3 regions of the Janthinobacterium sp. KBS0711 genome follow, and region 1 is predicted to be linked to each of the others. Evidence: predicted binding sites of a transcription regulator. Region 1 holds the regulator's gene; each other region holds the start of a gene.
What was found. Region 1 encodes LexA, which represses DNA repair genes until DNA is damaged. Its sites were predicted from a motif close to ACTGTATNNNNATACAGT; they were not measured.
Positions count from the first base shown of each region.

Region 2: VM94_RS15840 (DNA topoisomerase IV subunit B) is a predicted target of LexA. The motif match lies at 4,893-4,910, and genes of this name have one in related genera.
Region 3: VM94_RS00890 (putative DNA modification/repair radical SAM protein) is a predicted target of LexA. The motif match lies at 5,140-5,157, and genes of this name have one in related genera.

Region 1 covers NZ_LBCO01000035.1:237,491-245,208, forward strand. The annotation lists gene VM94_RS24215 (replicative DNA helicase) at 1-362, opposite strand, end outside; gene rplI (50S ribosomal protein L9) at 498-953, opposite strand; gene rpsR (30S ribosomal protein S18) at 981-1,271, opposite strand; gene priB (primosomal replication protein N) at 1,297-1,596, opposite strand; gene rpsF (30S ribosomal protein S6) at 1,617-2,006, opposite strand; gene VM94_RS29260 (hypothetical protein) at 2,049-2,249, opposite strand; gene lexA (transcriptional repressor LexA) at 2,282-2,917, shown strand; gene VM94_RS24245 (cystathionine gamma-synthase family protein) at 2,987-4,228, opposite strand; gene purF (amidophosphoribosyltransferase) at 4,338-5,861, opposite strand; gene VM94_RS24255 (CvpA family protein) at 5,900-6,388, opposite strand; gene VM94_RS24260 (SPOR domain-containing protein) at 6,409-7,398, opposite strand; gene folC (bifunctional tetrahydrofolate synthase/dihydrofolate synthase) at 7,423-7,718, opposite strand, start outside.
Region 2 covers NZ_LBCO01000024.1:710,777-718,494, reverse strand. The annotation lists gene VM94_RS15850 (J domain-containing protein) at 1-1,095, opposite strand, end outside; gene VM94_RS15845 (molecular chaperone HscC) at 1,108-2,817, opposite strand; gene VM94_RS15840 (DNA topoisomerase IV subunit B) at 2,817-4,814, opposite strand; gene kdpF (K(+)-transporting ATPase subunit F) at 5,277-5,366, shown strand; gene kdpA (potassium-transporting ATPase subunit KdpA) at 5,366-7,171, shown strand; gene kdpB (potassium-transporting ATPase subunit KdpB) at 7,181-7,718, shown strand, end outside.
Region 3 covers NZ_LBCO01000004.1:69,060-76,777, reverse strand. The annotation lists gene rhaI (L-rhamnose catabolism isomerase) at 17-1,312, shown strand; gene VM94_RS00900 (bile acid:sodium symporter family protein) at 1,460-2,473, shown strand; gene VM94_RS00895 (UdgX family uracil-DNA binding protein) at 2,477-3,895, opposite strand; gene VM94_RS00890 (putative DNA modification/repair radical SAM protein) at 3,892-5,124, opposite strand; gene modA (molybdate ABC transporter substrate-binding protein) at 5,263-6,021, shown strand; gene modB (molybdate ABC transporter permease subunit) at 6,037-6,708, shown strand; gene VM94_RS00875 (sulfate/molybdate ABC transporter ATP-binding protein) at 6,714-7,415, shown strand; gene VM94_RS00870 (TOBE domain-containing protein) at 7,456-7,718, shown strand, end outside.

The sequences.
Region 1 (7,718 bases):
CGCAGCACGCCGCGGTCGCGCACGATCTCGGCGTAGCGCCGGATGTTCGCGGCCGATGGCGTGTTTTGCGCCATGGCGTTCAGGTAAGCGAGTCCGCCCACATCATCGGCCTTGCCGAGCTGGGTCAGGGTTTCAAAAACAGTAATGACATCGGCTGGCTTGGAAGCGTTAACCATCTTGACGATTTGCTCGAAGATGATGCGATGGTCATAGCGATAGAAATCCTCCGCATGCATGAAGTCGGCGATGCGGTCATACGCGGCATTGTCGCGCAGCAGACCACCGATAACGGATTGTTCTGCTTCGATCGAATGCGGCGGAATACGGAGGGAATCCAGTTGCGGATCAGAGGGGGCGTTCATGGCGCGAATTATACCCGCTTCGGCGTGCTGGCAAAAATAAAGGGCTGAAATTGAGCGAAAAAAAGGCCACAAAAAAGCCGGGCGAACCCGGCTTTTCATAGTGCGGCAATGCTTGCGGGCCAGGCCCGCAGACAATTACGCGTTCGCGTCTGGAACGACAGCGATAACAACTTCCACGACCACGTCGGTGTGCAGAGCAACCGAAACGTTGTGCTCGCCAACGATCTTCAGCGGGCCGGTAGGCATGCGGATTTGTGCTTTTTCAACAGCAAAACCTTGCTTGGTCAGCGCTTCAGCGATGTCGAAGTTGGTGACGGAACCGAACAGACGGCCATCAACACCAGCTTTTTGAGCAACTTGAACGGTCAGGCCGCTCAGTTTTTCGCCCTGGGCTTGCGATGCGGCCAGTTTGGCGGCAGCAGCTTTTTCCAGTTCGGCGCGCTTGACTTCGAATTCAGCCACAGCGGTTGCCGTAGCACGACGTGCCAGGCGTTGCGGGATCAGGAAGTTACGTGCGTAACCGTCTTTGACTTTGACGACTTCGCCGAGGTTACCGACGTTAACAACTTTTTCTAACAGAATGATTTGCATAGTTCTTCTCCAGGAATATCTGACCGATTAAGCGTGGTGCAGATCGGTGTATGGCAGCAGCGCGAGGAAGCGAGCGCGCTTGATTGCGGTGTCAACTTGGCGCTGGTAGTGCGCTTTGGTACCGGTCAGGCGTGCTGGCATGATCTTGCCGTTTTCTTGGACGAAGTCTTTCAGCGTGTCGACGTCTTTGTAGTCGACTTGCTCAACGTGAGCTGCGGTGAAGCGGCAGAACTTCTTGCGTTTGAACAACGGGTTTTGCTGTTTGCGTTTTTCTTTAAGCTTGAGCTTATTTTTGTCGAACTTTTTACCGAATGCCATGTCAGGCTCCTGTATCTAAAATGCGCTAGTCAGAATTGACTGCACTAAAATCAATGATGTGAAACACCAAACTCTTGCTGTTGCGGCTCTTCCTGGCCAGGAAACCCGTGAACTGATACACCCCGCCCAAGCTTGCCTGGCTGAACCGGCCTGAAATTTCGCCAGCGGCTAGCGCGGCAACATCAAACTCGGTCAAACGGGCAATCCCTGCTTCCATCTGCTGCGAACTGTGTTGCAATACTGCATTCACAATCGGCAGCCCTGCCGGGGTATAGCGCAATATTTCGCGCTCGGCAATGATGGCGGTTACTTGTAGCTGGTTCAGCGCACGATCCCGGTCAAGAATTAAGCTGCTGCTGCGGCTGGAGCGGCTGCTGGTGCTTCGGTGCGGTGGCTTTTGGCCGCGTCTTCGCGTTGTACCGATTTCATCATCGGCGAAGGAGCTGTTTCAGCTTTCTTCATTTTAACGGTCAGGTGACGCAACACGGCATCATTGAATTTGAATGCTGTTTCCAACTCGACCAGGGTCTCGTTGTCGCATTCGATGTTCAGGCAGATGTAGTGTGCTTTAGGCAGCTTTTGGATCGAGTAAGCCATTTGACGGCGGCCCCAATCTTCCACGCGGTGAACCGAACCGCCGCGGGTGGTTACGCTGGCTTTGTAGCGTTCGATCATCGCGGGCACTTGCTCGCTTTGGTCCGGATGGACGATAAAGACTATTTCATAATGACGCATGCAAACTCCTTCAGGTCGGATTGATAATCGCCCACCCCGGCGTCAAGACGGGTGTGGGAAGGTCAGCCGAAGATTATAACCGCCTTTTGCAAACGTTTCAATCATTCCTTCCACAAGCGCGCGAAAAGCCCGTGCGCCGCCGCGCTTTGCGCCCATGGGCAAGTATTTCTTGCGAAATTCGCCCAAAACACGGAAATCCCCTTGCATAGTGGACGATACTGTACAAAAATACAGACTGTTCATATAGACAGCATTTTAGTATGCACCCACCGCTCATGATCAAGCTGACAGCACGACAAGAACAAATCCTGAACCTGATCAAGGACGCGATTGAAAACACGGGCTTTCCTCCTACCCGTGCCGAAATCGCCAATGAACTGGGTTTCAAATCGGCCAACGCGGCTGAAGAGCATTTGCAGGCCCTGGCCCGCAAGGGCGCGATCGAGATTTCGCCCGGCACCTCGCGCGGCATCCGCCTGATCGGCGCGGCCGCCGAAGCGCCGCCGTCGAAAGTGCCGGCAGCGCTGCTGATGTCGCTGCCCCTGATCGGCCGGGTGGCGGCAGGCTCGCCCATCCTGGCGCAGGAAAACCTGGAAGCGAGCTACAACGTCGACCCGGCCCTGTTCTCGGCCAAGCCCGACTTCCTGCTGAAAGTGCGCGGCTGGTCCATGCGCGACGCCGGCATCATGGATGGCGACTTGCTGGCCGTGAAAAAGGTCGACAGCGCCAAGAATGGCCAGATCGTCGTCGCCCGCATCGGCGACGAAGTCACCGTCAAGCGCTACAAGAAGACGGGCTCCGTCATCGAACTGCTGCCGGAGAACCCGGACTTCAAGGTGATCACCGTGTCGCCCGAAGACGAGTTTGCGTTGGAAGGCCTCGCCGTCGGACTGATGCGCAGCTGGCATTAAACTGCAGCACGTAAAAAAGGGCCGCGACAGCATGACTGTCGCGGCCCTTTTTACATGGTGCGCGGCTGCTTATGCATCCAGCGCACTGCTGAAATCCTCCAGCAGATCGGCCTCATCTTCGATGCCCACCGACACGCGGATCAGGGATTCGGCGATGCCCATGCTGGCGCGGCGCTCGGCACCCATCTCGTAGAAAATCGTGTGGGCGACGGGAATGACGAGGGTGCGCGTGTCGCCCAGGTTGCTCGCTGGAATAGCCAAATTCAAACGATTGAGGAAATCGAAGCAGTCGATGCCATCCTTCAGCTCAAAGCTGAACAGCGAGCCATAGCTGCGGAACAAGTCCGTCGCCAGCGCGTGCTGCGGGTGCGACGCCAGGCCCGGGTAGTGCACGGCCGCCACTCTCGGGTCGGCGGCAAGCATGGTCGCCAGCGCCAGGGCGTTCGAGCAGGTGCGGTCCATGCGCAAGGCCATGGTTTCCGCGCCGACAGCGATATGGTGCGCCGCTTCCGGCCCCAGCGAAGCGCCGAAGTCGCGCAAGGCCTTGGCGCGGATTTGCGCGATGCCCCACTGGGCGGGCGCCGCCTTTTTATAATTTTCAAAGATGTTCGGATACCGCGTCCAGTCGAACACGCCCGTGTCCGTCAAGCTGCCGCCCAGCGCATTGCCATGGCCGCCGATGGATTTCGTCAAGGCATTGACCACCAGACCCGCGCCCACGGCTTTCGGGCGGAACAGATATGGCGTCGTCATCGTGTTGTCGACGATATACAAAATGCCCTTCTCCCGGCACAAGTCGCCGATCCTTGCCAGGTCGGCGATCTGCGTACGGGGATTGGCGATGGTTTCCACAAACACAATGCGCGTGGCCGGCGTGATGGCGGCCGCCACGTTGGCGACATCGGTGGCGTCGACGAACGACACGGCTATGCCCTGCCCCGTCACCGTTTGCCACAGGCTGTTGGTGTTGCCAAACAAAAAGGCCGACGATACGACATGGTCACCGGCGCGCAACAGCGATTGCACCACGGCGCCGATGGCGCCCATGCCGGTGGCGAAGCACAAAGTCGCCACGCCGTCTTCCATCTTGTTGACCTTGTCTTCCAGCGCGGAGACGGTCGGGTTGCCTTGGCGGCCATAACGGAAGCCCGGCTCCTTGCCCTGGAACACGGACGCGAGCTGGCGCGCATCGGCGTAACCGAAGGCAACGGAAGTATGCACGGGCTTGTGCAGCGAGCCGTGCTCGATGCCCTTGCGGCGGTCGTTATGCAGGATGGTGGTGGTGAAGCCGTAGTTTTTTTTGGTGGTCATGGTGGAAGTTCCAAATACTCGTCTTGCCGCTTAATCCAAGGCAAGTGCTGGGGTCAGACCCAGCGGGTCTGACCCCGAAAAAAAAGCCCGGCAATAGCCGGGCCTAGTATCAAGCCTCGGTAGTAGCGAGGTTCAGGTTCAGCTGGGAACGCGGCGTATCTTCGGGCGCTGCCGCCTTCGGATGGTGGCGCGCATATTCCAGGCGGTCCAGGTATTCCTGCGACACGTCGCCCGTCACGTAGACGCCATCGAAGCACGACGCCTCGAAATTGGTCAGTGCCGGGTTGACGTCGGCGATCGCCTGCTTCAGCGCGCCGATATCCTGGTAGACCAGGTAGTCGGCCGTGATTTCGCGGCACACTTCTTCCGTCGTGCGGCCGTAGGCGATCAGCTCGTCGCGCGTCGGCATGTCGATGCCGTACACGTTCGGGTAGATCACCGGTGGCGCGGCCGAAGCGAAGATGACCTTGGTCGCGCCCGCTTCACGCGCCATCTGTACGATTTCACGGCTGGTGGTGCCGCGCACGATGGAATCGTCGACCAGCAGCACCACTTTATCCTTGAATTCGGACGGGATCGCGTTGAGCTTCTGGCGCACGGATTTCTTGCGCGCCGCCTGGCCCGGCATGATGAAGGTGCGGCCGATGTAGCGGTTCTTGATGAAGCCTTCGCGGTACTCGATGTTCAGCGCCATGGCCAGCTGGATGGCGGCCGGACGCGAGGAATCGGGAATCGGCATGACCACGTCGATATGCACGCCTGGCAACTCGGCGCGGATCTTCTCGGCCAGGTATTCGCCCATTTTCAGGCGCGTGGCGTACACGGAGGCGCCGTCGATGACGGAGTCGGGACGGGCCAGGTAGACGAATTCGAACACGCAAGGGTTCAGGCTGGCATTGTCGGCGCACTGGGCGCTGTGCAATTTCTTGTCGGCATCGATAAAGACGGCTTCGCCGGGACCGATGTCGCGCACGAAGCGGAAGCCCATACCTTCCAGGGCCACGGATTCGGAAGCGATCAGGTATTCGGGACCCTGCTCCGTTTCATTGATGCCCAGGCACAACGGACGGATGCCGTGCGGGTCGCGGAAGGCCAGCAAGCCCACCCCGGCGATTTGCGCGACGGCAGCGTAACCACCCTTGACGCGGCGGTTCAGCACGGTAACGGCCTTGAAGATGGCTTCCGGGTCCAGGTTCAGGCCCGTCGTCGCTTCCTGGATTTCATGCGCCAGCACGTTGAGCAGCACTTCCGAATCGGAATCGGTATTGATGTGGCGGCGGTCGTTCTTGAACATTTCCAGCTTCAACTGTTCCCAGTTGGTCAGGTTGCCATTGTGCGCCAGCGTGATGCCGAACGGCGCATTCACATAGAACGGTTGTGCTTCCTCTTCGCTCGACGAACCGGCCGTCGGGTAACGGCAATGGCCGATGCCCGTCGTGCCTTGCAGCGAACGCATGTTGCGCGTACGGAAGACGTCACGCACGAGGCCATTGGCTTTGTGCATGGAAAACATACTGCTGTGATTGGTCGCAATCCCAGCCGCGTCCTGACCGCGATGTTGCAGGAGCAACAATGCATCATAGAGCAATTGATTGACAGGTTGATGGGAAACGACGCCGACGATGCCACACATGGTGTGCTCCTAAACTGTGCTACTGATTTTAAAAAAATTCAAAATTTCACATGCTGCGCGTAAGCGGCAGGCAGATAAGGCTTGATGGCGCGCGCGCCCTGCTCCGCGAGCGGGCTGAGCTGCGCGTTTTTCCAGAATGGCTGCTGCGGTATGGACGTCATCCCACACAAGATGACGGCGGTCAGCACGATCACAAGGCCCCGCGCCACGCCGAACAGGGTGCCCAGGGTGCGGTCGGCCAGGCTCAGGCCCGTTACCTTGACGAGCGCGTCGACCGTCATGGACAGCAATCCCATCAAAATGCGCACGCCGATGAACAGCACAACGAAAGCCAGCAGCAAACGGATGGCTTCGCCCGGCACGGCTTCCGGCAGGAATTTCGCCAGGGTGGCGCCATAGGCGTTGGCAATGACGAAGGCCACGATCCAGCTGACCAATGACAGTATTTCCTTGACCAGGCCACGCATCATGCTGATCAGCACGGACGTCACCAGCACGAACAGCACCAGGTAATCGAAGATCGTCACGCCGATTCAGCCTTGCAACATCACGCCGGTACCAGGCTGCCGCCCAGGCCCAGCTTTTGCAGCTTGGCGCGGGTCTTTTCAGCGTCTTCGCGGCTGCCGAACGGCCCCACGCGCACGCGGATGCGTTCGCCCGCCGGGCTGGAGACTTTCTGCGTGTACGACTTGATGCCCGCATCGCGCAGCTTGTCCTGCAATTCATCGACCTTGTCCTGCGTCGCCAGGGCCGCCACTTGCACCACGAACTTGCCGCTGCCGGCGTCGTGCGCCTTGTCCTGTGCTTTCTCTTGCGGCTTGCCTTCCAGGATCGCCAGCGCGCGCGCGGCATCGTCAGCCGATTGCGCCGGCTTGGCAGGCTTCGGCTCAGGCTTGGCTTCCGGCTTTACTTCATGCTTGGGCTCAGGCTTGGCTTCGGGCTTGGACTCGTGTTTCGGCTCGGGCTTGGTTTCGTGCTTCGGCTCCGGTTTCGGCTCCACCTTGACCGGCTTGGGTTCAGGCTTGGGCTCGGGTTTCGGTTCCACATAGGTCGGCTTGACCGGTGCAGGCTGGGCGGCCGCCAGCACGGGTGCCGGTGTCGGTGCAGGGGTCGGCTTGGCCGCAGGCGGCAGCGGCGCGTCGACGATTTCCTCGGACTGGTCCAGGCCATTTGCCGCGGCCCGGGCCGGAACGGCCGGCACGGGCGCCGGTGCAGGCGCGACGGCCTTTTCCTTCGACGGAATGTCGATGGCGATATCGTTGAACGGCGCCTTCGGCTCGGAGTCGAGCAGCATCGGCAAGCCGACAGCCACGCCCAGGGCCAGGGCAATGGCCCCGACCAGGCGGCGACGTGCGCGCTTTTTTTCAGGCAAGACCGGGTCCGGCGCTTCCTTGCCGCCACGGCGCGATCCACCGCCACCGGCCGTGTTGGCTGCGCGCTTGCGGGTCGGCGACTGTGCTTCGCCAGGGACATAAAAGCCGCTGTCTTCGCCAGAGGATTCTTGCTTGTTTTTAAACAGTTTCGAGAACAAGCCCATGCGTGATTTTCAGTCGAGTGCGTTTCAGTGAAGTGAGGATTTTCGGGCCTTCATCACGCCGGCTACGGTGAGGAAAGAACCAAAGACCACAATTCTATCATTCTCACCGGCCCGGCTCATTGCATTTGCAAAAGCTTGTGCCGGATCATCGAAAATAGACACAGTATGTTCGCTGCTGTCGGGCTTATCTTCGAGCATGATCTGCACCTTGGCGGCCAGCTCGGAAGCCGTGGCCGCGCGCGGCGAAGGCAGGTTCGTCAGGCACCAGTGGTCGACGTGTTCGCTCATCGCGGCCAATACGCCATCGATATCCTTGTCCT
Region 2 (7,718 bases), on a different contig from region 1:
CGCAAACAGGGGCGCCGGCCAGCGCAAGGCATGCATGGCCAGCAGGGCAAAGGCCAGTGCCTGGAAGCCCAGCAGGCTGGCATAGGCCGCCGCGTCGCCGAGCTTGAAGCCGGCCGCATCGAGCACGCCCGCGAGCATGAAGTGCAGTACGAAACCGAGGCCACCCGAGGCCAGCGCCGTCTGCTTGAAGTAGCGCTTGGCATGGACGGCGTGTTCCCATCGTTCGAACAGGTCCGTATCGAGTTTGTAAGCGAGCATCTCGCCGTGCTGCCAGCGTATCGCGTGCAGCAGTTCGCGTAGTTGCAGCGTGAATTTTTGGTCGAACAGCTGGCGCGCGTAGGCCGAAGGCGGCTGTTGCGACATGATGCAGTCCAGGCCCGGGTAGCTGTCGCGGTTGTCGCTGAAATGGGCGAACGAGCGGTCGGCCCGGTAGCGCTGCACGGCGCTGCGCACCAGATCCCCATGGCTGCGCGCCAGGTAGGAAAAATCGCGGTCCCAGCCCAGTTGCTCAAACAGGGCCTGGCGCAGCGACAGGTCATAGCCGGCGCTGGCGCAGTAGCGCAGCGCGCATAGTTCGAATTCCTCGCGCACGTCGAGGTTCAGCATGGCGTCGTCCTGCAGGATGCCGGCCAGTACCTCGCTGCCATCCGCGTGCCGCGACTGTTTCAGGAACGCCTGCCACAGGCTGGCCGCTTCCTGCGCCGGATCGATGGCGACCACGCCCCATAGTTCCGACGGCGGTGCGGGCTCCTGGGCAATGACGCCCCACAGTTCCGCAGGCGGCTCCTGCGCTTCCTGCGGGGGTTCGTCGATCACGCCCCACAGCTCGGCCGGTTCCATGGGCGGCGCTTCTGGCGCTGCCGCTTTGGCTTCGACTTCGGCTTCGGCCGCTTGCGCTTCCGGGAACTCCTCGGCAAACAGGTGCGCATGGCGCAGCGCGTATTCATACGCGTCGCGCAGTTCCTGGAAGGCGGCCGGATCGTCCTCGGGACGCGTCACCTTCAGGCGCTTCGCATACGCGCGCTTGAGGGCGCGCTCGTCGCCGGTCGGCTCCGTGCCCAGGATTGCCCACAGGCTGCGCTGTCCGTTGTCCATGCCGCCGTCCATTTACAGGAAGCTCTCGCTCTCGACCTGGCGCAACACGTCATCCAATGCCTGGCGCGCCTTGCGGATGGTGTTCGGGTCCTGCGTTTCCAGCGCGGCCTGGAAGTTGGCCGTGTGCGCCGCCAGGTACTGGCGCACGTCGCCCAGCGACTGTTCGTACAGGCGGTCGGCGCGTGTGACCAGGGTGCGGTTTTCCAGCTGCTCGCGCGGGTGGATCTTCAGGTCGGCCAGTTCCGCAAAGCGCTGCTCGATCTGTTCCGGCGTCATCACGCCCGCGTTGTCGCTGATGATCATCTTGTGGCGTTCCTGTGTGGCCAGCACCGTCACTTCCGCTTCCAGCACGCCGCTGATGTCATAGGTGAAGCGCACGTCGATGCCGATCTCGCCCGCTTTTTTCGCGGGGATCGGGAAGCTGATCTTGCCGAGGAAGACGTTGTCGGCCACCAGGCGCGACTCGCCCTGGAAGATCGCCACGTTGATTTCCTTCTGGTTGTCGTGGATGGTGGTGATGTTTTCCGTGCGCGAGACGGGCACGACGGAATTGCGCTCGATGATGGGCAGATAATGCCCGCCTTCATACTGGTTCGCGCCGACCTGGCGCGAAATGGAAATGCCCAGCGAGTACGGCGCCACGTCCGTCATGACCACTTCGTCGAGGGCCGCGTCGCGCATTTTCAGTCCCGCCTGCACGGCGGCCCCCAGCGCCACGGCTTCGTCCGGGTCCAGGTGGATGGCGGGGAAACGGCCGAACATGCGCGAGACGAGCTTGCGCACCAGCGGCATGCGCGTGGCGCCGCCGGCCAGTACCACTTCATTCAATTCCGCGGCGCGGATGGTGGCGTCGCGCAGCGCCCGTTCCACGGGCAGGCGCAGGCGGGCCAGCAGCGGCTCGCACAATTGCGCCAGCTTGTCTTCGCCGATCTCCCAGCTGTACTCCCTGTCCTGGTAGCGCGTGGCCATGCGCACGGACGGCTGCTCCGACAGCAAACGCTTGACGCGCTCGGCCTCATCGCGCAGCAGCTGCTGCTGGCGCGGATCGAGCAGGCGGCTGCCGACGGCGTCGCGCAAGCCGCTGCCTTCCATGAAAGCGTCGACCAGCACGGTGACGAAGTCTTCGCCGCCCAGAAAATTGTCGCCGGCCGAGGCGCGCACTTCCATCACGCCTTCGAACAGCTCCAGGATCGACACGTCGAAGGTGCCGCCGCCCAGGTCGAAGACGAGGAATTTGCTTTCCTGTTCCTTGTCGCGGATGCCGTAGGCCAGCGCGGCGGCCGTTGGTTCGTTCAGCAACCGCTCCACGCGCAAGCCCGCCAGTTGGCCGGCGATGCGCGTGGCCTTGCGCTGCGCATCGCTGAAATACGCGGGCACGGTGATGATGGCTTCCTCGACCTTGTGGCCGAGGAAGGCTTCGGCATCTTCCTTCAGCGCGCGCAGCACCATCGACGACAGTTCTTCCGGACGGAATTGCTGCGTGCCGAGAGTGATCTTCTTTTCACTGCCCATGTAGCGCTTGAAGACGGCCGCCGTCAGTTGCGGGTGCGTCTGCAGGCGCTCGCGCGCTGCGCGGCCCACGAGCACGGTGCCGTCGTCATCGATGCTCACGCACGACGGCGTCAGGTGCTCGCCGAGCGCATTCGGGATGATGGAAGCCTTGCCGTCGCGCCAGATGGCGACCAGGCTGTTGGTGGTGCCCAGGTCGATGCCGATGATCATCAGATATCCGCCTCCGCCTCATTGCCGTGTTCTTCGATCCAGGCGCGGCGTCCGGCCGCTTCGCCCTTGCCCATCAACATATTGAAGCGCGAGGCCGAGGCCATGTGGTCGACTTCACCGAGCGTCACGGGCAGCAAACGGCGCGTGTCCGGGTTCATCGTCGTTTCCCACAGCTGTTCGGCGTTCATCTCGCCCAGGCCCTTGAAGCGCGAGATCGACCAGGCGCCCTGTTTCACGCCTTCCTTGCGCAGCTTGTCCTCGATGGCCACCAGTTCGCCGTCGTCGAGCGCATAGATTTTCTGCATCGGCTTCTTGCCGCGCGCGGGCGCGTCGACCCGGTACAAAGGCGGGCGGGCGATGCAGATGTGGCCCTTGTTGATCAGGACGGGGAAGTGCTTGAAGAACAAGGTCAGCAGCAGTACCTGGATGTGCGAGCCGTCCACGTCCGCGTCGGACAGGATGCAGATCTTGCCGTAGCGCAGGCCGGACAGATCGGGTGTATCGCCCACGCTGTGCGGATCGACGCCGATGGCGACCGCAATATCGTGGATCTCGTTATTGGCGAACAGGCGGTCGCGGTCCGTTTCCCACGAGTTCAAGACCTTGCCGCGCAGGGGCAAAATCGCCTGGAATTCCTTGTCGCGGCCCATCTTGGCCGAACCGCCCGCCGAGTCCCCCTCGACGAGGAACAGTTCATTGCGCGCGATGTCCGACGATTCGCAGTCGGTCAGCTTGCCGGGCAGGACGGCGACGCCCGAGGATTTTTTCTTTTCCACTTTTTGCAGCGAACGCTGGCGCGACTGCGCCTGCTTGATCACGAGTTCGGCCAGCTTCTTGCCGTAGTCGACGTGCTGGTTCAGCCACAGTTCCAGCGGCGGCTTGGTGAAGGTTGAGACGAGGCGCACGGCGTCGCGCGAGTTCAGGCGTTCCTTGATCTGGCCCTGGAATTGCGGGTCCAGCACCTTGGCCGACAACACGAACGAGGCGCGCGCGAACACGTCTTCCGGCAGCAGCTTCACGCCTTTCGGCAGCAGCGAGTGCATCTCGACGAAGTTTTTCACGGCGCCGAACAGGCCGTCGCGCAAGCCCGATTCGTGCGTGCCGCCATTCGAGGTGGGGATCAGGTTGACGTACGATTCGCGCACGATGGCGCCTTCTTCCGTCCACGCCACCACCCAGGCCGCGCCTTCGCCTTCGGCAAAGCCTTCCGAGTCCGGGCCCGCGTACTGCGCGCCTTCGAACAAGGGGATCAGGGTTTCGCCATTCGATACCTGCGCCAGCGTTTCGGTCAGGTAGCCGCGCAAGCCTTCCGCATACTGCCAAGTTTGCGTGTCGCCCGTTTTCGCGTTGGTCAAGGTGACGGTGACGCCCGGCAGCAGCACGGCTTTCGAGCGCAGCAGGCGCTGCAGCTCCGTTTGCGAGATGTTGGGCGAATCAAAGTATTTTGCATCGGGCCAGGCCGTGACGCGCGTGCCCGATTTTTTGCCGTCGCGCGGGGCGGGGCGGGAATTCAATGGCTCGATCACGTCGCCATTCGCAAACACCATGTGGTGCAGGCCGTTGCCGTCGCTTTCCTTGCGCCAGACGGTGATTTCCAGGCGCGTCGACAGCGCATTGGTGACGGACACGCCGACGCCGTGCAGACCGCCCGAGAACGCATAGGCGCCGCCCGAACCCTTGTCGAACTTGCCGCCCGCGTGCAGCCGTGTAAACACGATTTCCACTGTCGGCACACCTTCTTCCGGGTGCAGGCCGACGGGAATGCCGCGGCCATTGTCTTCCACGGTAATGCTGCCATCCGTGTTTTGCGTGACGGCGATATGCGTGCAATGACCGCCCAGCGCCTCGTCGGAGGCATTGTCGATCACTTCCTGAATGATGTGCAGCGGATTTTCAGTGCGGGTGTACATCCCCGGGCGCTGCTTGACGGGTTCCAGTCCTTTCAGGACACGGATGGATGATTCGCTGTAGTCGGATGCTGGTTTTTTAGTGGCCATACGTGTTCAAGCTAAGTAAAGACAGTGGTTGGAACGCCAGGCCAGGGCACTGCGGGCGCAATGACAGCGGCGGCGATAACTGTATAAATATACAGTATATCCCGTCCAGCGTCACTGGGGGAGGGCAGTGCGGCAGGCTTGGCGTCCTTGTGCGGACGCTCGCGCATTCTATCTTGATCGGCGGGCAATAGCGCTACTCCAAGGCAACAACAGTGCGCCGCGCGCGTGGTTTTGCGCCAATTGTGATGGATTTTATGCGGTAAAGCCGCCGTTTTTACATCTTGTTTACAGCCGCCTCCCCAGTCTTTACGAATTTTTTAGACCCTTTTGGCTAATCTGCTCACTATCAAAACAAACCTGTGTGAGGGTGGGAATGGATCTCGTGTATCTCGGCTTGATTGCCGTGTTTTTCGTCCTGGCGGCCGGCTTTGCCGTCGCCTGCGACAAATTAGGGAGCGTCAAATGAATGCGTTTTATGTGCTGGGTGCCGTCGTCTCGGCTGGCCTGCTCGTGTACCTGCTGGTAGCGCTGCTGAAGGCGGAGGAACTGTGATGACGACGCAATCGATACTCTTATTGGTGGCCTTCCTGGCCGTGCTGCTGGCCGCCGGCTATCCGCTGGGCCTGTACATGGCCAAGGTGGCCGGCGATGCGCCCGTGCGCGGCCTTGGCTGGCTGCAAAAGCTGGAAAACCTGCTGTACCGCTGGTCCGGCCTGCCCGCCGACAAGGCCATGGGCTGGAAAAGCTATGCCATCGCCCTGATCGTCTTCAACACCGTGGGCGCCGTCTTCGTCTACGGCCTGCAGCGCCTGCAGGGCTTCCTGCCCTTGAATCCCCAGGGACTTGGCGCCGTCAGCCCCGATTCCTCGTTCAATACCACCGTCAGCTTCGTCGCCAACACCAACTGGCAGGGCTACGGCGGCGAACAGACCATGAGCTACCTGACCCAGATGCTGGGCATGGCATGCCAGAACTTCTTTTCGGCGGCCACCGGCATCGCCGTGATTTTCGCGCTGGTGCGCGGCTTCGCCTCGCGCTCGGGCAAATCGATCGGCAATTTCTGGGTCGACCTGGTGCGCTCGACCCTGTACATCCTGCTGCCGCTGTCGCTGGCCCTGTCCGTCGTCTTCATGGGCGAAGGCATGATCCAGAATTTTTCCGCCTACAAGGAAGTGACCCTGCTCGACCACGTGGCCTATGAAACGCCGAAAATGACGGCAGACGGCCAGCCCGTGCTGGATGCGGCCGGCAAGCCCGTGATGGAAGCGCAAGTGGCGACGACGCAGACGATCGCCATGGGCCCTGTCGCATCGCAGGAATCGATCAAGCTGCTGGGCACGAATGGCGGCGGCTTCTTCAACGCCAATTCCTCGCACCCGTATGAAAACCCCACCGTGCTGTCGAACTTCCTGCAGATGCTGGCCATCTTCCTCATTCCCGCCGGCCTGTGCTTCACCTTCGGCAGCATGGTGGGCGACATGCGCCAGGGTTGGGCCGTGCTGGCCGCCATGACCCTGATCTTTGTCGTCATGACGGCCGGCGTGATGAGCGCCGAGCAGCAAGCCAATCCGGCCCTGCAAACGCTGGGCGTGGACCAGCAGGCCAGCAGCCTGCAATCGGGCGGCAACATGGAAGGCAAGGAAACGCGTTTCGGCATCAGCTCCTCGACCCTGTTCGCGGCGGTGACGACGGCTGCGTCGTGCGGCGCCGTCAACTCCATGCACGACTCCTACATGCCACTGGGCGGCATGGTGCCGCTGCTGCTGATGCAGTTCGGCGAAGTGATTTTCGGCGGCGTGGGCACGGGCCTGTACGGCATGCTGATGTTCGCCATCCTGGCCGTCTTCATCGCCGGCCTGATGATCGGCCGCACGCCTGAATACCTGGGCAAGAAAATCCAGGCCTATGAAATGAAGATGGTCTCGCTGGCCATCCTGATCACGCCAGCCCTGGTGCTGACGGGCACGGCGATCGCCGTGATGGTTGAACCGGGCACGGTGGGCGTGGCCAACCCGGGCGCGCATGGTTTCTCGGAAATCCTGTACGCCTTCACGTCGGCCGCCAACAACAACGGCAGCGCGTTTGCCGGCCTGTCCGCCAACACGCCGTTCTACAACGTGATGCTGGCGATCGCCATGTGGTTCGGCCGCTTCGGTGTGATCGTACCCGTGCTGGCGGTGGCCGGTTCGCTGGCGGCCAAGCAGCGCCTGTCGGCCAATGCCGGCACCATGCCCACGCACGGCCCCATGTTCATCGGCTTGCTGATCGGCGTCGTCATCCTCGTCGGCGTGCTCAATTACGTTCCCGCGCTGGCCCTGGGCCCGATCGTCGAACACCTGCAACTTTTCATCAAATAAGAGGCTACCATGTCACGCACAAGCCTGACTTTGTTCGATTCCGCACTGATCGGCCCCGCCGTCGTCGATGCGTTCAAAAAACTCGACCCCCGCACGCAGTGGCGCAGCCCCGTGATGTTCGTCGTCTACGTGGGCAGCATCATCACGACCCTGCTGGCGACCCAGGCCGGGATCAGCGGCGGCCAGGGTGAAGCGCCATTCGGCTTCATCGTTGCCGTCGCCGTGTGGCTGTGGTTTACCGTGCTGTTCGCGAACTTCGCCGAAGCGCTGGCCGAAGGCCGCAGCAAGGCGCAGGCGGCCTCGCTGCGCGCCCTGAAGCAAACGGTGATGGCAAAGAAAATGCAAACGCCGAAATACGGCACTTCCTGGCTGCCCACGCCGGCCACCGACCTGCGCAAGGGCATGACGGTGCTGGTCGAAGCGGGCGACGTGATTCCCGCCGACGGCGAAGTGACGGCCGGCGTGGCTTCCGTCGATGAAAGCGCCATCACGGGCGAATCGGCGCCCGTCATCCGCGAATCGGGTGGCGACTTTTCCGCCGTCACGG
Region 3 (7,718 bases), on a different contig from region 1:
CGCGCAAGGAGACAAGATGCATAGCATGATCGATAGCGGCCTGGTGGCCGACCACAATGCCAAGCTGCAAGCCAACCTGGAGGCCGACTATGCGGCCCTGGGCGGCGTGCTGGAACGGCGCGGCCAGGACATCGAGCAATTGACGGTGCTGGCGCAGACGTTTGCCGTGGCCGTGCCCAGCTGGGGCGCAGGTACGGGCGGCACGCGCTTTGCCCGCTTCCCTGGCCTGGGCGAACCGCGCAATGTATTTGAAAAACTGGAAGACTGCGCCGTGATCCATCAATTGACGCGCGCCACGCCCGCCGTCTCGCTGCATTTTCCGTGGGACAAGGTCAGCGACACGGCGGCCCTGCGCGACATCGCCGCGAGCCACGGCCTGGGCTTCGACGCCGTCAATTCGAACACTTTCCAGGACCAGGCCGGCCAGGCGCAGTCGTACAAATACGGCAGCCTGACGTCGCACAGCGCGGCCGTGCGTGTGCAAGCCATCGAGCACAACATCGAATGCATCGAACTGGGGCGTGCCTTGGGTTCGAAGGCGCTGACGGTATGGGTGGGCGATGGCGCCAACTTTCCCGGCCAGCACAACCTGCGCGGCGCGCTGGAGCGTTACCTCGACAGCATGCGCGACATCTACGGCGCCCTGCCCGCCGACTGGAATATCTTTATCGAGCATAAACTGTTCGAGCCCGCGTTTTATGCCACCACCATCGCCGACTGGGGCACCAGCTTTGCCTGCGCCAGCGCGCTGGGGCCGAAAGCCAAATGCCTGGTCGACCTGGGCCACCATGCGCCGAATACCAACATCGAGATGATCGTCGCGCGCCTGGCGCAGTTCGGCAAGCTGGGCGGCTTCCATTTCAACGACAGCAAATACGGCGACGACGACCTCGATTCGGGCAGCATCAATCCGTTCCAGTTGTTCCTCGTGTTCAACGAGCTGGCCGATGCGGCCGCGCGCGACGGCGCCGCCTTCCATCCCGCCTACATGCTGGACCAGTCACATAACGTGACGGATCCCATCGAAAGCCTGATGAGCAGCGCAGTCGAGGTGCAGCGCGCTTTCATTCAGTCGGCGCTGGTCGACCGCGCCGCCCTGCGCCATCACCAGGAAGCCAACGACGTGCACGCCTCGGCGCAGGCGCTGAAGCAGGCGTTCCGCACCGATGTCAGCGCCATCCTGGCGATGGCGCGCCAGCGCTCGGGCGCCGCCATCGACCCTGTGGCCAGCTACCGCGCCAGCGGCTACCGCGAGGAGCGGGCCGTGGCGCGGCCACCGAGGGCAGGCGCCAGCAGCAGCGGCATCGTGTAAGGCGCGGTAGCGAGTTAGCGCATTGCTGCTTCCAGGCAAGCTGCCTGGAAGCAGGTAGAATGGCTGGCACTGGCGCCGCTCCCGGCGCCGTTTGTCATCCCCGGCACAGCGTTCTGTTGCAAGGCTGCGCCGTTACCAGGCTACCGCATGTCTTCTTTTTCTCCCGCTGCCCTGCTGCGCAATTTGAAACCCGATAATTTCACTATCGCCCTGCTCGTCACCGTGGCGCTGGCCACTTTCCTGCCCTGCACGGGCCAGACGGCCGTGGTCTTCGGCAATATCACCACGGTCGCCATCGGCGCCCTCTTCTTCCTGCATGGCGCCAAGCTGTCGCGCGAAGCCGTGGTGGCAGGCGCCATGCACTGGCGCTTGCACTTGCTGGTGCTGGCCAGCACCTTTGTCCTGTTTCCGCTGCTGGGCCTGGCCCTGCGTCCGCTGGCGCTGACCTTCCTCACGCCGGACCTGTACATGGGCATCTTGTTCCTGTGCGCGCTGCCGTCCACCGTGCAATCGTCGATCGCCATGACGGCGATGGCGCGCGGCAACGTGCCGGCCGCCATCTGCAGCGCCTCGGCCTCGAATTTCATCGGCATCTTCCTTGCCCCCATCCTCGTGGGCTTGCTGGTGGCCAAGGGCGCGGAAAGCAAGTCGTCCGTGGACGCCGTGCTGTCCATCGTCATGCAACTGCTGTTGCCATTCCTGGCCGGCCAGTTCCTGCGCCGCTGGATCGGCCGCTGGGTCGACCGCCATAAAGCTACCTTGAAGTATGTCGACCAGGGTTCGATCTTGCTGGTGGTCTACACGGCCTTCAGCGAAGCCGTCAGCGAAGGCCTGTGGCATACGATCTCGGTAGAAACCCTGGTCGCCCTGGGCCTGATCAGCCTGTTGCTGCTGGCGCTGGTGCTGGGCATCTCCACCTTTGTCAGCCGCCGCCTGGGCTTCAACAAGGAAGATGAAATCGCCATCGTCTTTTGTGCCTCGAAGAAAAGCCTGGCCAGTGGCGTGCCGATGGCCAAGGTGCTGTTTTCCACCCGTTCGCTGGGCATGGTGATCTTGCCGCTGATGCTGTTCCACCAGATTCAGCTGATGATCTGCGCCGTGATCGCGCAACGCTATGCGCGGCGCGATGAGGGGCAGGATGTGCCGGCGACGACGTTGTGATGGCTACCCTGCCCTAGGCCCCAACAGCAGTGCCTGCCGCAGGCCGTCCACGATCACCGCGTAAGCCTGCCGCCGACTCCCCTCATCAGGCGCGCGCAGCACGTATGCCGGGTGATACACGGTTACCACCGAGCGTCCCGCATGCTCGATAGTCGTGCCGATCAGCGGTGTCATGCTCACCGCACCGTCCTGCAGGATGGACTTCAAGGCTGTGCTGCCCAGCGCCACGATCACCTGCGGCTGGACACGCTCGATCTCTTCTTCCAGCCAGCCATGGCAGGCGAGGATTTCGCGCTGCGCGGGCGTCTTGTGCAGGCGGCGCTTGCCGCGTGGTTCCCACTTGAAATGTTTGACGGCGTTGGTCAGGTAGATGCTGTCGCGCGCCATGCCCGCTTCCTGCATGGCTTGCTCGAGCAGCGCACCGGCCGGGCCCACAAACGGCAAGCCCTCCAGGTCTTCCTGGTCGCCCGGCTGCTCGCCCACGAGCATGATGCGCGCCTGTGCCGGGCCAATGCCCGGCACGGCTTGCGTGGCGTGTTGCCACAGTTCGCAGCGGCGGCACTGGTCCAGGCTGGTCGCTACCTCGCGCGTGGGCTGGGCGCGCTCGGCGGCAATCGGGATCGTGGTGGCGCCGCTGCGCTGGCCCACGCTGGCCGTCTGGCCCGTGCGCCGTTCGCCGTTGGCGGCGCCGCTGAGCATGGCGGGCACGATGGCGCCTTCCGGCAGATTTTTCCAGAAACGCGAGGGGATATGACTGTGCAGCAAATCGGCATTCACGCGCGCGGGGTTGAAGATGCTGCGGTAGTAGGTCAGCCATAGCGCTTCGCCCGCATCGTCGATATCGGCCGCGCCGCTCAGCAGGGCCGGTCCTGCATGCAAGGTCGTGCCATCCCACAGCATGCTGGCGGCGGGCGTGGCGATCATCCAGCTGGTAGCTCCCATGCGGCGGGCAAAGTGGCGCGCCACTTGCGGCAGCACCTCGTGCACGGGTTCGAACCAGGCAACAAAACGGGGCGCGCCCTCGCATTCCGGTCGCTCGCGAAAGCGCACATACGCATGCATGTCGTGCTCCTCGCGGTGCACGGCCTTGACCATGGCGTGCAGGCGCGCGCCGTCCGCGTCGGCGGGCGACATCACGTCGTGCTGGCCCAGCTGCCAGCGCCACAGCACCTGGTACAAAAAGGCCCAGCGGTCAGGCGCGTTGAAGCAGGCGGCGCTTTCCAGCAATTCCACCAGGGGACGGGGCAGGCGCAGCCGTGGCGCGCCGGTATCAGTGGCATCCGGCGTGGCGGAAAACAGGTCGCCCTCACCGGGCTGCGACTGCCAGGCAACGTCGGCAGGTGGCACGCCAAGCGCGATCAGTTCGCGTGCTGCCGCGCGCCACTCATCGAACGACTGCGCCAGCCGCGCCACCGTACTCATGCGGCCTGCAGCTCCGGCCACAGATTCATCTGCTGAGGCGCCTCCGCCATGGCCCGGCGCAGGTGTTCCGAGGCGGTGGTGTCGCGCGCGGGAAAGTAGTCGGCCGTGATGATGAACGGCGCGATTTTCTTCATGCTGCAGCGCAGGCGCGACAGGTCGGCATAGCGCACCTGCCGCAGCCTTCGCAGGTCGACGATGCGCTGGGCATTGCGCAGGCCGATGCCGGGCACGCGAGCGATCATGTGCTGCGCCGCGCGGTTCAAGTCCAGCGGAAAATGTTCGCGGTGCGCCAGCGCCCACGCCAGTTTCGGGTCGATATCGAGCGCCAGGTTGCCGCCCGTGGCCGGCAGCAGTTCGCTGGCCTGGAAACCATAGCTGCGCAGCAGGAAATCGGCCTGGTACAGCCGGTGTTCTCGCAGCATGGGCGGCGGCGCCAGCGGCACGCTTTTCGGGCTGTCGGGGATCGGGCTGAAGGCCGAGTAGTACACGCGCTTGAGTTTATAACTGCCGTACAAGGTCTCGGCCGTGGAAAGGATCTGCTGGTCGTCGCTGGCGTCGGCGCCGACGATCATCTGCGTGCTTTGCCCGGCGGGCGCGAAACGCGGCGAGCGCGGTTCTTCCGCCTTCTCGTCGAGCTTGCGGCGAATGGAACCCATCGCCAGCTTGATCGTATGCACGCTCTTTTCCGGCGCCAGCTTTTGCACGCTGTCCTGTGTCGGCAATTCGATATTGACGCTGAGGCGGTCGGCATAGCGGCCCGCCTGCGCGATCAGGGCCGGATCGGCGTCGGGAATGGTTTTCAAATGGATGTAGCCGCGGAACTGGTGTACCTCGCGCAACTCGCGCGCCACCTGCACCAATTGTTCCATCGTGTAGTCGGCCGACTGGATGATGCCGGAACTGAGGAACAGGCCGTCGATGTAGTTGCGCAGGTAAAAGTCGCTGGTCAATTTCACCACTTCGGCCACCGTAAAGCGGGCGCGCGGCACGTTCGAGGTACGGCGGTTGACGCAGTACTGGCAATCGTACAGGCAGTAATTGGTCAGCAGCACCTTCAGCAGCGAGACGCAGCGCCCGTCCGGCGTGTAGCTGTGGCAAATGCCCATGCCCGAGGTGGCGCCAAAACCGTCCTTGCCGATGGAATCGCGCTTCGGTGCGCCGCTGCTGGCACAGGACGCATCGTACTTGGCCGCATCGGCCAGGATTTCCAGCTTGTCCGTCAATTCCATGGCTCACCTCGATATACTGTGTTTATATACAGTATATCAGGGAATCGGCCTGGTACCGGCTTGATCTGCGCAATGGCATAACGCTATATATCGGTGTATATTACGGTTCTTGTTCTTCAGCTCATCAAGGATACGATCATGCGCCTCACCTCCCTCGCCCGCCTGCTTGGTGCCGCTCTGCTCGCCACCGCCGCCACCTCCGCCCTTGCCGGCGAAGTGGTGGTGTCGGCCGCTGCCAGCCTGACGAACGCGTTCAAGGATGCGGCGCAAAGCTACGAGGCGCAGTATCCGGGCAGCAAGGTGTCCCTGAACTTTGCCGCCTCGGGCGTGCTGCTGCAGCAGATCGTCAAGGGCGCGCCCGTCGACGTGTTTGCCTCTGCCGACCAGGAAACCATGGATGCGGCGCAAAAGCAGGGCCTGGTATTGCCGGCCGACCGCATGGACTTCGTCGGCAACAGCCTGGTGCTGATCGTGCCGCACGATAGCAAGCTGGGCATCAAGAGCCTGGCGGATCTGACCCACAAGGGCGTGACCCGCGTGGCCATCGCCAACCCGGCCAGCGTGCCCGTCGGCCGTTACTCCGAAGGCGCGCTGAGGAAGGCAAAGCTGTGGGACGCCGTGCAAGGGAAAGCCATCGGCACGCAGAACGTGCGCCAGTCGCTCGACTACGTGGCGCGCGGTGAAGTCGATGCGGGCTTTGTCTACGCCACCGACGCGGCCATCATGAAAGACAAGGTCAACGTGGTGCTGGACGTGCCGCTGGACGCGCCCGTGCTGTACCCGATCGCCGTCATCAAGGGCAGCGGCAATGCGGCCGAAGCGAAGCGCTTCGTCAGCTACCTGCAGACGGCGCCGGCGCAAGCCATCCTGGCCAAATACGGTTTCAAGAAACCCTAACGCCACCGCGCCCGCATGGATATCGCCTGGACCGCGCTGGCCCTGTCGCTGAAAGTGGCGGCCTGGGCCACGGCGCTCAATTTGCTGCTCGGCATCGGTACGGGCTATTTGCTGGCGCGCACGCGTTTTCCCGGGCGCGAGCTGCTCGACGCCCTGTTGACCCTGCCGATGGTGATGCCGCCCACCGTGCTCGGCTATTACCTGCTGGTGCTGCTGGGCCGGCGCGGCACCCTGGGCATCTGGTTGCAGGACAACTTCGGCATCAACCTCATTTTTACTTGGCAGGGTGCCGTGATCGCTTCCACGGTGGTCGCCTTTCCCCTCGTCTTCAAGCCCGCGCGCGCCGCCTTCGAAGCGGTCGACGGCCAGCTGGAGCAGGCGGCCCGCGTGCTGGGCATCTCGGAGCTGGCGATTTTCTTTCGCGTTACGTTACCGCTGGCTTGGCGCGGCATCCTCGCCGGCGTGCTGCTGGGCTTTGTGCGCGCGCTCGGTGAATTCGGCGCCACGCTGATGGTGGCCGGCAGCATCCCCGGCAAGACGCAGACCCTGTCGGTGGCCGTGTATGAAGCCGTGCAGGCGGGCCAGGACGACGTGGCCAACACCCTGGTGCTGATCACCTCTGCCGTATGCATCGTGGTGCTGCTGTCGGCTGGCCGCCTGGCGCCCGGGCGCATCGCGCACAAATGACCGCTATGCAACTCGACCTCGACATTCGCGCCACCTTGCGTTCCGGCAAACGCCGCTTCGACCTGCAGGTGCAATGCACCTCAGGCAGCCAGCGCATCGCCATGTATGGCCCCTCCGGCGCCGGCAAGAGCATGACCCTCAAAGCCATTGCCGGACTCTTCACGCCGGACGTGGGCCATATCCGCCTGAACGGGCGCACCCTGTTCGATTCCGCCGCCGGCATCAATCTGCCGCCGCAGCAGCGCAATGTCGCCTACCTGTTCCAGGATTACGCGCTGTTCCCGCACCTGACGGTGCGCCAGAACGTGGGCTTCGGCCTGGCGCGCGGCTGGTTCAATCCCCGCGCGCGCGAAAAATTGCAGAAGGTCGAGCATTGGCTCGACGCGTTTCACTTGCAGGAACTGGCGCACCAGTTTCCCGACGAGTTGTCCGGAGGCCAGCGCCAAAGGGTGGCGCTGGCGAGGGCACTCGTGGCCGAACCGAATGCCCTGCTGCTCGACGAGCCGTTCGCCGCCCTCGATCCGGCCCTGCGTGTCAAAATGCGGCTGGAACTGAGCCAGTGGCAGCAGCGCCTGGACGTGCCCATGATCCTGATCACCCATGACCCGGAAGATGCGCGCATCCTGGGCGAGCATGTGCTGTACTTGCGCGACGGACAGATCGATAACAGGGAAGAACACATGGCATTGGGTGAACGCATTGGATAAATCGGCGGCAGCGGAAATCGGCCTGCAAGGCTCGGTATGGATGACGGTGGGCGGCGAGCACCTGGGCGGCGCCGGTCGGGTGGAATTGCTGGGCGCCATCGCCGAATGCGGCTCCATCACGCAGGCGGCCAAGCTTGTGAAGATGAGCTACAAGGCGGCCTGGGATGCCATCGACGCGATGAACAACCTGGCCGGCGAGCCGCTGGTCGAGCGCTTGACGGGCGGCAAGGGCGGCGGCGGCACGCGCCTGACGCAGCGGGGACGCCAGCTGGTCGACAATTTCCGCATCATCGAGCGCGAGCA